DNA from 2 places in the Jeotgalibaca ciconiae genome. Region 2 is predicted to be linked to the other one. Evidence: a T-box and tRNA genes for the amino acid it is inferred to sense, from the RefSeq annotation. Region 2 holds a T-box; the other holds one or more tRNA genes.
The links. A T-box is a leader RNA that pairs with one kind of tRNA and senses whether it is charged. The one in region 2 lies ahead of thrS (threonine--tRNA ligase), so its partner is inferred to be a tRNA-Thr.

Region 1: it has a tRNA-Thr gene. The T-box ahead of thrS (threonine--tRNA ligase) is inferred to sense a tRNA for this amino acid. The anticodon was not compared.

Annotation. Positions count from the first base shown of each region.
Region 1 covers NZ_CP034465.1:1,428,596-1,433,028, forward strand. The annotation lists rRNA gene EJN90_RS06790 (23S ribosomal RNA) at 1-1,461, shown strand, start outside; rRNA gene rrf (5S ribosomal RNA) at 1,558-1,673, shown strand; gene EJN90_RS06800 (GNAT family N-acetyltransferase) at 1,812-2,099, shown strand; tRNA gene EJN90_RS06805 (tRNA-Thr) at 2,197-2,269, shown strand; gene EJN90_RS06810 (DUF6933 domain-containing protein) at 2,463-3,497, shown strand; gene EJN90_RS06815 (alpha/beta hydrolase) at 3,554-4,433, shown strand, end outside.
Region 2 covers NZ_CP034465.1:2,258,238-2,262,670, forward strand. The annotation lists gene EJN90_RS10495 (replication initiation and membrane attachment family protein) at 1-790, shown strand, start outside; gene dnaI (primosomal protein DnaI) at 790-1,716, shown strand; T-box leader at 1,777-2,009, shown strand; gene thrS (threonine--tRNA ligase) at 2,098-4,032, shown strand; gene EJN90_RS10510 (amidohydrolase) at 4,089-4,433, shown strand, end outside.

The DNA of each region.
Region 1 (4,433 bases), 830 kb from region 2:
AACGATGGAGGGACGCAGGAGGCTAAGGAAAGCGTGCGATTGGAAGAGCACGCCCAAGCAGTGAGTCCGGGGGAGAGTCAAATGCTTTCCCCCGCACGGATGAGCTGTGACGGGGAGGGAAATTGAGTACCGAAGTTCCCGATGCCACACTGCCAAGAAAAGCTTCTAGTTAGAAACCAACTGCCCGTACCGCAAACCGACACAGGTAGTCGAGGAGAGTATCCTAAGGTGAGCGAGCGAACTCTCGTTAAGGAACTCGGCAAAATGACCCCGTAACTTCGGGAGAAGGGGTGCTGACCGCAAGGTCAGCCGCAGTGAATAGGCCCAAGCGACTGTTTATCAAAAACACAGGTCTCTGCAAAATCGAAAGATGACGTATAGGGGCTGACGCCTGCCCGGTGCTGGAAGGTTAAGAGGAGAGGTTAGCCGCAAGGCGAAGCTTCGAATTGAAGCCCCAGTAAACGGCGGCCGTAACTATAACGGTCCTAAGGTAGCGAAATTCCTTGTCGGGTAAGTTCCGACCCGCACGAAAGGCGTAACGATTTGGGCACTGTCTCAACGAGAGACTCGGTGAAATTATAGTACCAGTGAAGATGCTGGTTACCCGCGACAGGACGGAAAGACCCCATGGAGCTTTACTGCAGGTTGATATTGATTGTTTCTGCCACATGTACAGGATAGGTAGGAGCCGTAGAAGTCGGGACGCTAGTCTCGATGGAGGCGCCATTGGGATACTACCCTTGTGGCAGGAACACTCTAACCCGCTGCCCTTATCGGGCAGGGAGACAGTGTCAGTCGGGCAGTTTGACTGGGGCGGTCGCCTCCTAAAATGTAACGGAGGCGCCCAAAGGTTCCCTCAGAATGGTTGGAAATCATTCGCAGAGTGCAAAGGCAGAAGGGAGCTTGACTGCGAGACAGACAAGTCGAGCAGGGACGAAAGTCGGGCTTAGTGATCCGGTGGTACCGCATGGAAGGGCCATCGCTCAACGGATAAAAGCTACCCTGGGGATAACAGGCTTATCTCCCCCAAGAGTTCACATCGACGGGGAGGTTTGGCACCTCGATGTCGGCTCGTCGCATCCTGGGGCTGTAGTCGGTCCCAAGGGTTGGGCTGTTCGCCCATTAAAGCGGCACGCGAGCTGGGTTCAGAACGTCGTGAGACAGTTCGGTCCCTATCCGTCGCGGGCGTTGGAAATTTGAGAGGAGCTGTCCTTAGTACGAGAGGACCGGGATGGACACACCGCTGGTGTACCAGTTGTTCTGCCAAGAGCATCGCTGGGTAGCTATGTGTGGAAGGGATAAACGCTGAAAGCATCTAAGCGTGAAGCCCCCCTCAAGATGAGATTTCCCATCATTTTAAATGAGTAAGACCCCTGAGAGACGATCAGGTAGATAGGCTGGAAGTGGACGCGCAGCGATGTGTGGAGCGGACCAGTACTAATCGGTCGAGGACTTAACCAAGAAACAGACGGTAAGGCGGAAGAATGGTTTCTTTCCGGTAGATCATGTTGGCTATTCAGTTTTGAGGGAACGAAGTTCCTTTGAAAACAAGATATGTGCGGTGGCGATGGCAAGAAGGTCACACCTGTTCCCATCCCGAACACAGAAGTTAAGCTTCTTAGCGCCGATTGTAGTGAAGGGTTTCCCTTTGTGAGAGTAGGACGCTGCCGCGCAAATGAAAAAGGCATCTCAGAATTTATCTGAGATGCCTTTTTATTTAGATAAAAAGATAAAGTTCTTTAAAGTGTATTTTAAAATAAAGCATGTTACACTAAAAATAGAATTACTATTATCTGAAAGAGGTGCTCGACATGACAGATGAATTTGTCAAGGTTGGAAATGGCTATCAAAAGCAAGATGAGAATGGTAATATGATTGCAGAAATTACCTACGTCCCTGCTGGAGAAGACAAAGTGATTGCGGACCATACTTTTGTAGATCCATCATTACGTGGCCAAGGAATGGCTGAAAAAATCTTAGATCATATGGTTGGAGAAATGAGAAAAGAAGGAAAGAAAATTATCCCACTATGCCCATATGTAGTGACTCAATTTAAACGTAAACCTGAAAAATATGGCAATATCGCAGCAAAAAGATAAAAAGTTGAGGACTTCCTAAAAAAAGGAAGTCCTCTTTACAATTCTAGAATCCTGTTTTATAATATTCTTTGTGTGTTATTGCACTAAAAGTAAATAGGCCGGTTTAGCTCAGTTGGTAGAGCATCGCACTCGTAACGCGGGGGTCACAGGTTCAAGTCCTGCATCCGGCATTATACAACAAAAATAGATATATCCAGGTTCGCAAAAATTTGGATATATCTATTTTTGTTGATTTTTCTCCCAAAGTCTCCACTAGTGGAGAGCTTTTATAGAGAATGAGAAAAAATGAATGCAATTTATATAGCGGGTTGTTTTATCATTATGGTATGGTAGATGCATAATAGAGAGAAAAGAGGAATGCATATGATCATCGGAGCTACTAAGAAAGCACAACCTTTATTTTCGGCTTTACCTATTATGGAGGATAAAGAATACGGGAGACAGTTTGCACAAGCAAATCCATTGTTTTCATGGCATGCGAATTACATCAATGTTAATCGAAAAAAGGTTCTAATTTTGCTCAATGATTTAACCTATACAATTATCATCCTTCAAGATATCAATGCACAAAAGAAAAAGCAACTAGCTGAGCTGATTCCTGAAGCTATTAGGGCTGCATTTGAGATTGCAGGCATTTCAAACGAAAAAACGGCAGAGTATCTAAAAGTTTCTGGGGGTATTCAAGTAACAAATACTTCAAATCGTTCGGTACTTGGCAGCGTCAATTTGGTAGCGGAAGAATTGAGCACATTTCGATTAAATATCCACCAAACAATAAATAGAGATGTAATGGTTTATTATAGCGATTATATTCATATGAGATTATCAAAACAAGGTTATAGAAATAGCGCAGAGGCGTTACAGGCTGCTTTAGGTGGGACGTTGAAATGGGAAGAGCCTGTTGAAGCAGAAGCATATATCATTGAAAAAAAGTGGGATTACCGTGCTCTTTCTCAAGTGAATGTATCTGAACTGTCTGAGCAACAAGAGGAAGAATATCAATCAGCATTGCTTAAAAACAATCAAGAACTGTTAAGGGCTTTTAAGGCCTACTTGACGACTGGGAAAGGGTTAGGCGAAAAGACGGTCAAACGTCATATCGATCAGCTTGATTTTTATTTGAACGGCTATTTGGCAGGGTATATGTACGCTACGCCGTTAAAAATGGAAGAGTCGCCGCTTGATTATTTAGGCTATTTCTACCCACATAAATACTTAATGAGTTCAGTAACCTCACTCAAAAAAAATGCTTCAGCTCTTAAAAAATTTTATCAATTTTTATATGAAGCAGGAGAAATAACACAAGATCAACGTTCTGATGCCAACGAATTTATTGAAGCAGGGCTTCAAATGGGAGAAGCTTATCTACTCTCAACTTCTGACGATGAATTTTGGTGAAGAACGAAGAGATGAGATCGAAGAAAATATTAGAGAAGAGTAGGTGAAAGCAAGAGATGAAGCGAAAAGGTCTTTTAGGAGCTGGTGTAATTTTGGCGGGTGCCTATTTTGGAGTAGGTAATTATTTTTATAATTATGCATTGAACGCAAAAAAGAAAAAAACTTTCTTACAAGATAATCCACATTTAGCACAAAGCGCGGCAATTGATCCTCAGGTTGAAGCTGCGGCAAAGAAAGAGGATCAGATATTTTTAGCCAAGCATCCTCCTGTCGATAAGGTGATTGTTTCAAACGATGATTTAGGCTTGCTGCTGCATGCTGATTACTATCCAAGTGAAGAATCGATCTCCAAATGGGCAGTCGTTTTGCATGGCTATACTGGCCAATCAGCGGAGATGGTGCGATGGATACGTGGTTTTCATGAACAAGGATTTCATGTGCTAGCTCCCGATTTACGTGGACACGGAAAAAGTGAAGGCAATTATATTGGTATGGGGTGGCACGACCGAAAAGACATTCTTTCTTGGCTTGATTTTATTCTTTATAAAGATGGTCAGGCGGAAATCGCTTTGTTCGGTCTTTCCATGGGTGCTGCTACGGTCATGATGACTGCGGGAGAAGAGTTGCCGGATAATGTGAAAGTCATTGTGGAAGATTGCGGCTATAGTACAGTCCGTGGTGTATTTACTCATCAATTGCAGGATCTTTTTGGGTTACCGCCATTTCCGGTAATGAATGCGGCCAATTCGGTTACTAAGTTACGTGCTGATTATGATTTGTATCAGGCTTCTTCAGTGAAGCAGGTTTCCAAAAGCAAAACACCCATGCTATTTATCCATGGGAACCGAGACTCCTTTGTTCCATTTGAAATGCTTAATGAGGTTTATTCGGCAGCCAAGGTAGAAAAAGAACAGCTGACCATTCCTGGAGCAGGAC
Region 2 (4,433 bases):
TAGCAAAAATGCCTTAACAAAAGAAGTTCAAGAGAGCATTAACGTTTTTCATCATTTATTTGGAATAGATGAAATGGAAATGTCTCAATATCTTTTGAGAGCGACGGATTTAGAAACCGGAGAAGTGAATACAAAAGAGCTGGAACAAATCATTTTACAGTTATCTGTTAACAAACCGTATTCAAATCAGCGTATCCAAGATAAAGTGATGAGTACCATTGAACAGACAGAAACAAAAACAGAGAATCGGATAAAAGAGTTAACGAAAGCAGGTTTTTCAACGAGTGAAATCAAACTAATTTCACAAAGCGAGCGTATGACTCCTATCGCTTTTATTAGCAATATAAAAAAGCAGAAAAATGGAACGGTAACAGCTGCAGAGAAAAACTTGCTGACAGTTTTACTAGCTGAACATAAGTTGGAACCGGCCGTATTAAATATGCTCGTGTATTATTCGCTCGTTATTCAAAAACATCCAACGCTTATAAAGGCGATAGCGGAAACAATTGCCAATGATTGGACTCAGTCGAACGTTACCAAACCTGAGCAGGCAATTGAAAAAACAAAACAATTTGTTGGCCAGAAAAAAGCAGCTGCAGAAAAACGCGAAGAAAATCGTTCAGCTCGTTACTATGGGAAGAATGTTGTTCGCAAGGTGGAAAAACTGCCGGATTGGGCAAAAGATAATCAAGGACCAATCACGGAAGAGATGTTACCTGAAGATGTTCAGAAGAGATTCAATGAACGTTTGAAGAAATTTAGAAATAGTGGAAAGGCAGGAGATTCATGATGGATCATATTGGAAAAGGATTCCGAAATTATATGAGTCGTCCCGGTAATAGTGAGAAATTTGAAAAAATGGTTCAATCGATTCTTGCCGATTCCGATGTTCAGACGTTTTTATCGAACCATCAAGAACAAATTTCTCAAGAAATTATATCCAATAGTTATTCGAAGTTACATGAGTTTGTGCAAGAAAAACAGAAACTTGCTAAAGGGGAAGAAGGACAAAATCCCGGTTATATTCCTGAACTGGCATTGAATGCAGGATATATCGATGTAGTTTATATGCCAAGTCCAGAAACCATACGAAAAGAACGTGAGAAAGAATTAAGAAGCCGCATTAATTCCATTAATATTTCCAAAGACGCACGTTCGGCAACGATGGAAAAATTCCTGCCGACACAAGATCGCATGGAAGCTTTGGAATTGGCATTTGGTTTTGTTGAAGCGTATCATGAAAATCCAAAAGATTATCATAAAGCTTTGTATTTGCATGGACCTTTTGGAGTAGGGAAAACCTATTTACTTGGAGCGATTGCTTATGAGTTGTCCTTGCATGGTCATTTAACGACCTTGATGCACTATCCAACTTTTACACAAGAAATGAAAGCTTCAATTGCAGACAATAGTGTTCCTGAAAAATTAGATATTATCAAAAATAGTGAAATTTTAATGCTGGATGATATTGGTGCCGAAGTAAACTCTACTTGGATTCGAGATGAAGTTCTCGGTGTAATTCTACAGCATCGTATGCAAGAAAAGTTGCCGACTTTCTTCTCATCGAATTTAACTTTTAAAGAATTAGAAGGACATCTTCGGGTGGGAAATCGCGGAGAAGACGAACCGATTAAAGCAAAACGTTTGATGGAGAGAATCAAGTATTTATCAAAAGAAGTGACTATGACGGGGAAAAATCGTCGTTTGGAAGAATAATTTGATGAATTTCGCTTGCTTTTTGAAAAAGATAGTGGTTTAATATGGACAGATTATCATTATAAATCGTTGAGAAAGACATACAGAAGAAGCGCTTATTTTAAAGAGAGAGATGACTCGGTGAAACATCTCAATAACCTTTTTACTGGACCACTTTCGAGAGACTTTCTGAAATACTTATGAGTAAGAAAGACCGGGCACGCCCGTTACAGCGTTTGGAGAGTTATCAGACTACTTATTAGGACGATAACTGAATTTGGGTGGAACCACGTATAAAATTTAACGTCCCATTTCTGAGTGCGCTGCATTTAGGAATGGGATTTTTTTATTGTTTTATGCAAAAAGAAATCGTTCAGTATCAAAAAAGATGGAGGAAAAAAGATGTCAGAGATTAAAATTACTTTTCCAGATGGTAATGTGAAATCCTTTGAAAAAGGAATCACAGTGGAAGAAGTTGCCAAAAGCATCAGCAACAGTTTAGCGAAAAAAGGATTAGCCGGAAAATTCAATGGTGAATTAATTGATTATGTCCGTCCATTAACAGAAGATGGTACATTAGAAATCGTTACTCCTGACCATGAAGACGCACTAGGAATTTTACGTCATTCAAGTGCACATTTAATGGCGCATGCCTTAACTCGTTTGTTCCCGGGCATCCACTTTGGAGTAGGCCCGGCAATCGAAACAGGGTTCTACTATGATACAGATATGCCAGAACAGCTTGCAGAAGAACAACTGCCATTAGTAGAAGATGAAATGAAAAAAATTATTCGTGAAAATTATCCAATTGTTCGACGAGAAGTAAGTCGTGAAGAAGCGTTAGAAATTTTCAAAGAAGATCCTTATAAAGTGGAATTAATCACTGATTTACCAGAAGATGAAGTAATTACGGTTTACACCCAAGAGGAATTCACTGACCTTTGCCGCGGTATCCATGTTCCTTCTACAGGGAAAATTCAAGTATTCAAATTGCTTTCCTTAGCAGGAGCTTACTGGAGAGGGAACTCCGATAACAAAATGATGCAGCGTGTCTACGGAACAGCGTTCTTTAACAAAAAAGATTTGGCAGAATTCTTGAAAATGCGTGAGGAAGCAAAAGAACGTGACCACCGCAAAATCGGGAAGGAATTAGATCTATTTATGATTTCTCCTGAAGTCGGTTCAGGATTGCCATTCTGGTTGCCAAAAGGGGCAACGATCCGCCGCACAATCGAGCGTTATATCGTTGATAAAGAAACCAGTTTAGGCTACCAACACGTGTATACACCTATTATGGCAAATGTGGAATTTTATAAAACTTCCGGTCACTGGGATCATTATCATGAAGACATGTATCCACCAATGGACATGGGAGACGGTGAAATGTTAGTGCTTCGCCCAATGAACTGTCCACATCACATGATGATCTATAAAAATGATGTTCACAGCTACCGTGAGCTGCCGATTCGTATTGCGGAATTAGGGATGATGCATCGTTATGAAAAGAGCGGGGCACTTTCTGGACTGCAACGTGTTCGTGAAATGACTTTGAATGATGGACATACTTTTGTTCGTCCAGATCAAATTAAAGAAGAATTCCAACGTACACTTGAATTAATGATTGCTGTCTATAAAGATTTCAATATCACTGATTATAAATTCCGCTTGAGCTACCGTGATCCAGAAAACACTGAAAAGTATTTTGATGATGATGATATGTGGGAAAAGGCTCAAAAAATGTTAAAAGAAGCGGTTGATGAGTTAGGGCTTGAGTATTTTGAAGCAGAAGGCGAAGCAGCATTCTACGGTCCAAAGCTGGATGTACAAGTTAAAACAGCTATGGGATTGGAAGAAACTTTGTCTACCATTCAATTGGACTTCTTGCTGCCTGAGCGCTTTGACTTAACTTATGTTGGTGAAGATGGTGAAAACACGCATCGCCCTGTAGTTATCCATCGCGGAATCGTTTCTACAATGGAACGTTTTGTGGCTCATTTAATTGAGGTCCATAAAGGTGCTTTCCCAACTTGGTTAGCTCCCGTACAGGCAACAATCATTCCTGTTAACCTGGATTTACATTCAGATAAAGCATATGAATTAAAAGCAGAAATGGATCGTTTGGGAATGCGTGTGGAAGTGGACGACCGTAATGAGAAGATGGGCTACAAGATTCGTGCTTCACAGACACAAAAAATTCCCTACCAAATCGTAATTGGTGATAAAGAAGTGGAAGAAGGTACGGTTACGGTTCGTCGTTATGGTTCAAAACAAATGAACACAATGGCAAAAGAAGCGTACGTGGATTCTGTAGTAGACGAAATCAAAAATTTCAAATAAGATAATGATTAATCCCGAATGTATATTCGGGGTTTTTCTACAGAGAGGTGAACAAAATGTTGCGAGAAAAACTAATGAATTTGTTAAATGAACGAGAAGAGGAAATGATTGCTTTGCGCCGTTATTTCCATGAAAATCCTGAAACTTCCCATCAAGAATACAAGACAGCTGATAAAATTGCTGATTTTTATGCCGGAAAAGATGTCAAAGTAGAACGTAACGTTGGAAACGGTTTGGGAATTGTAGTAACAATTCAAGGAAATAAGCCAGGTAAAAAAATTGGCTTACGAGCTGATTTTGATGCATTGCCGATCATGGAAGAGACTGGTTTACCATTCGCTTCCCAAAATCCGGGCGTAATGCATGCATGTGGTCATGACGGACACACGGCGTATCTAATG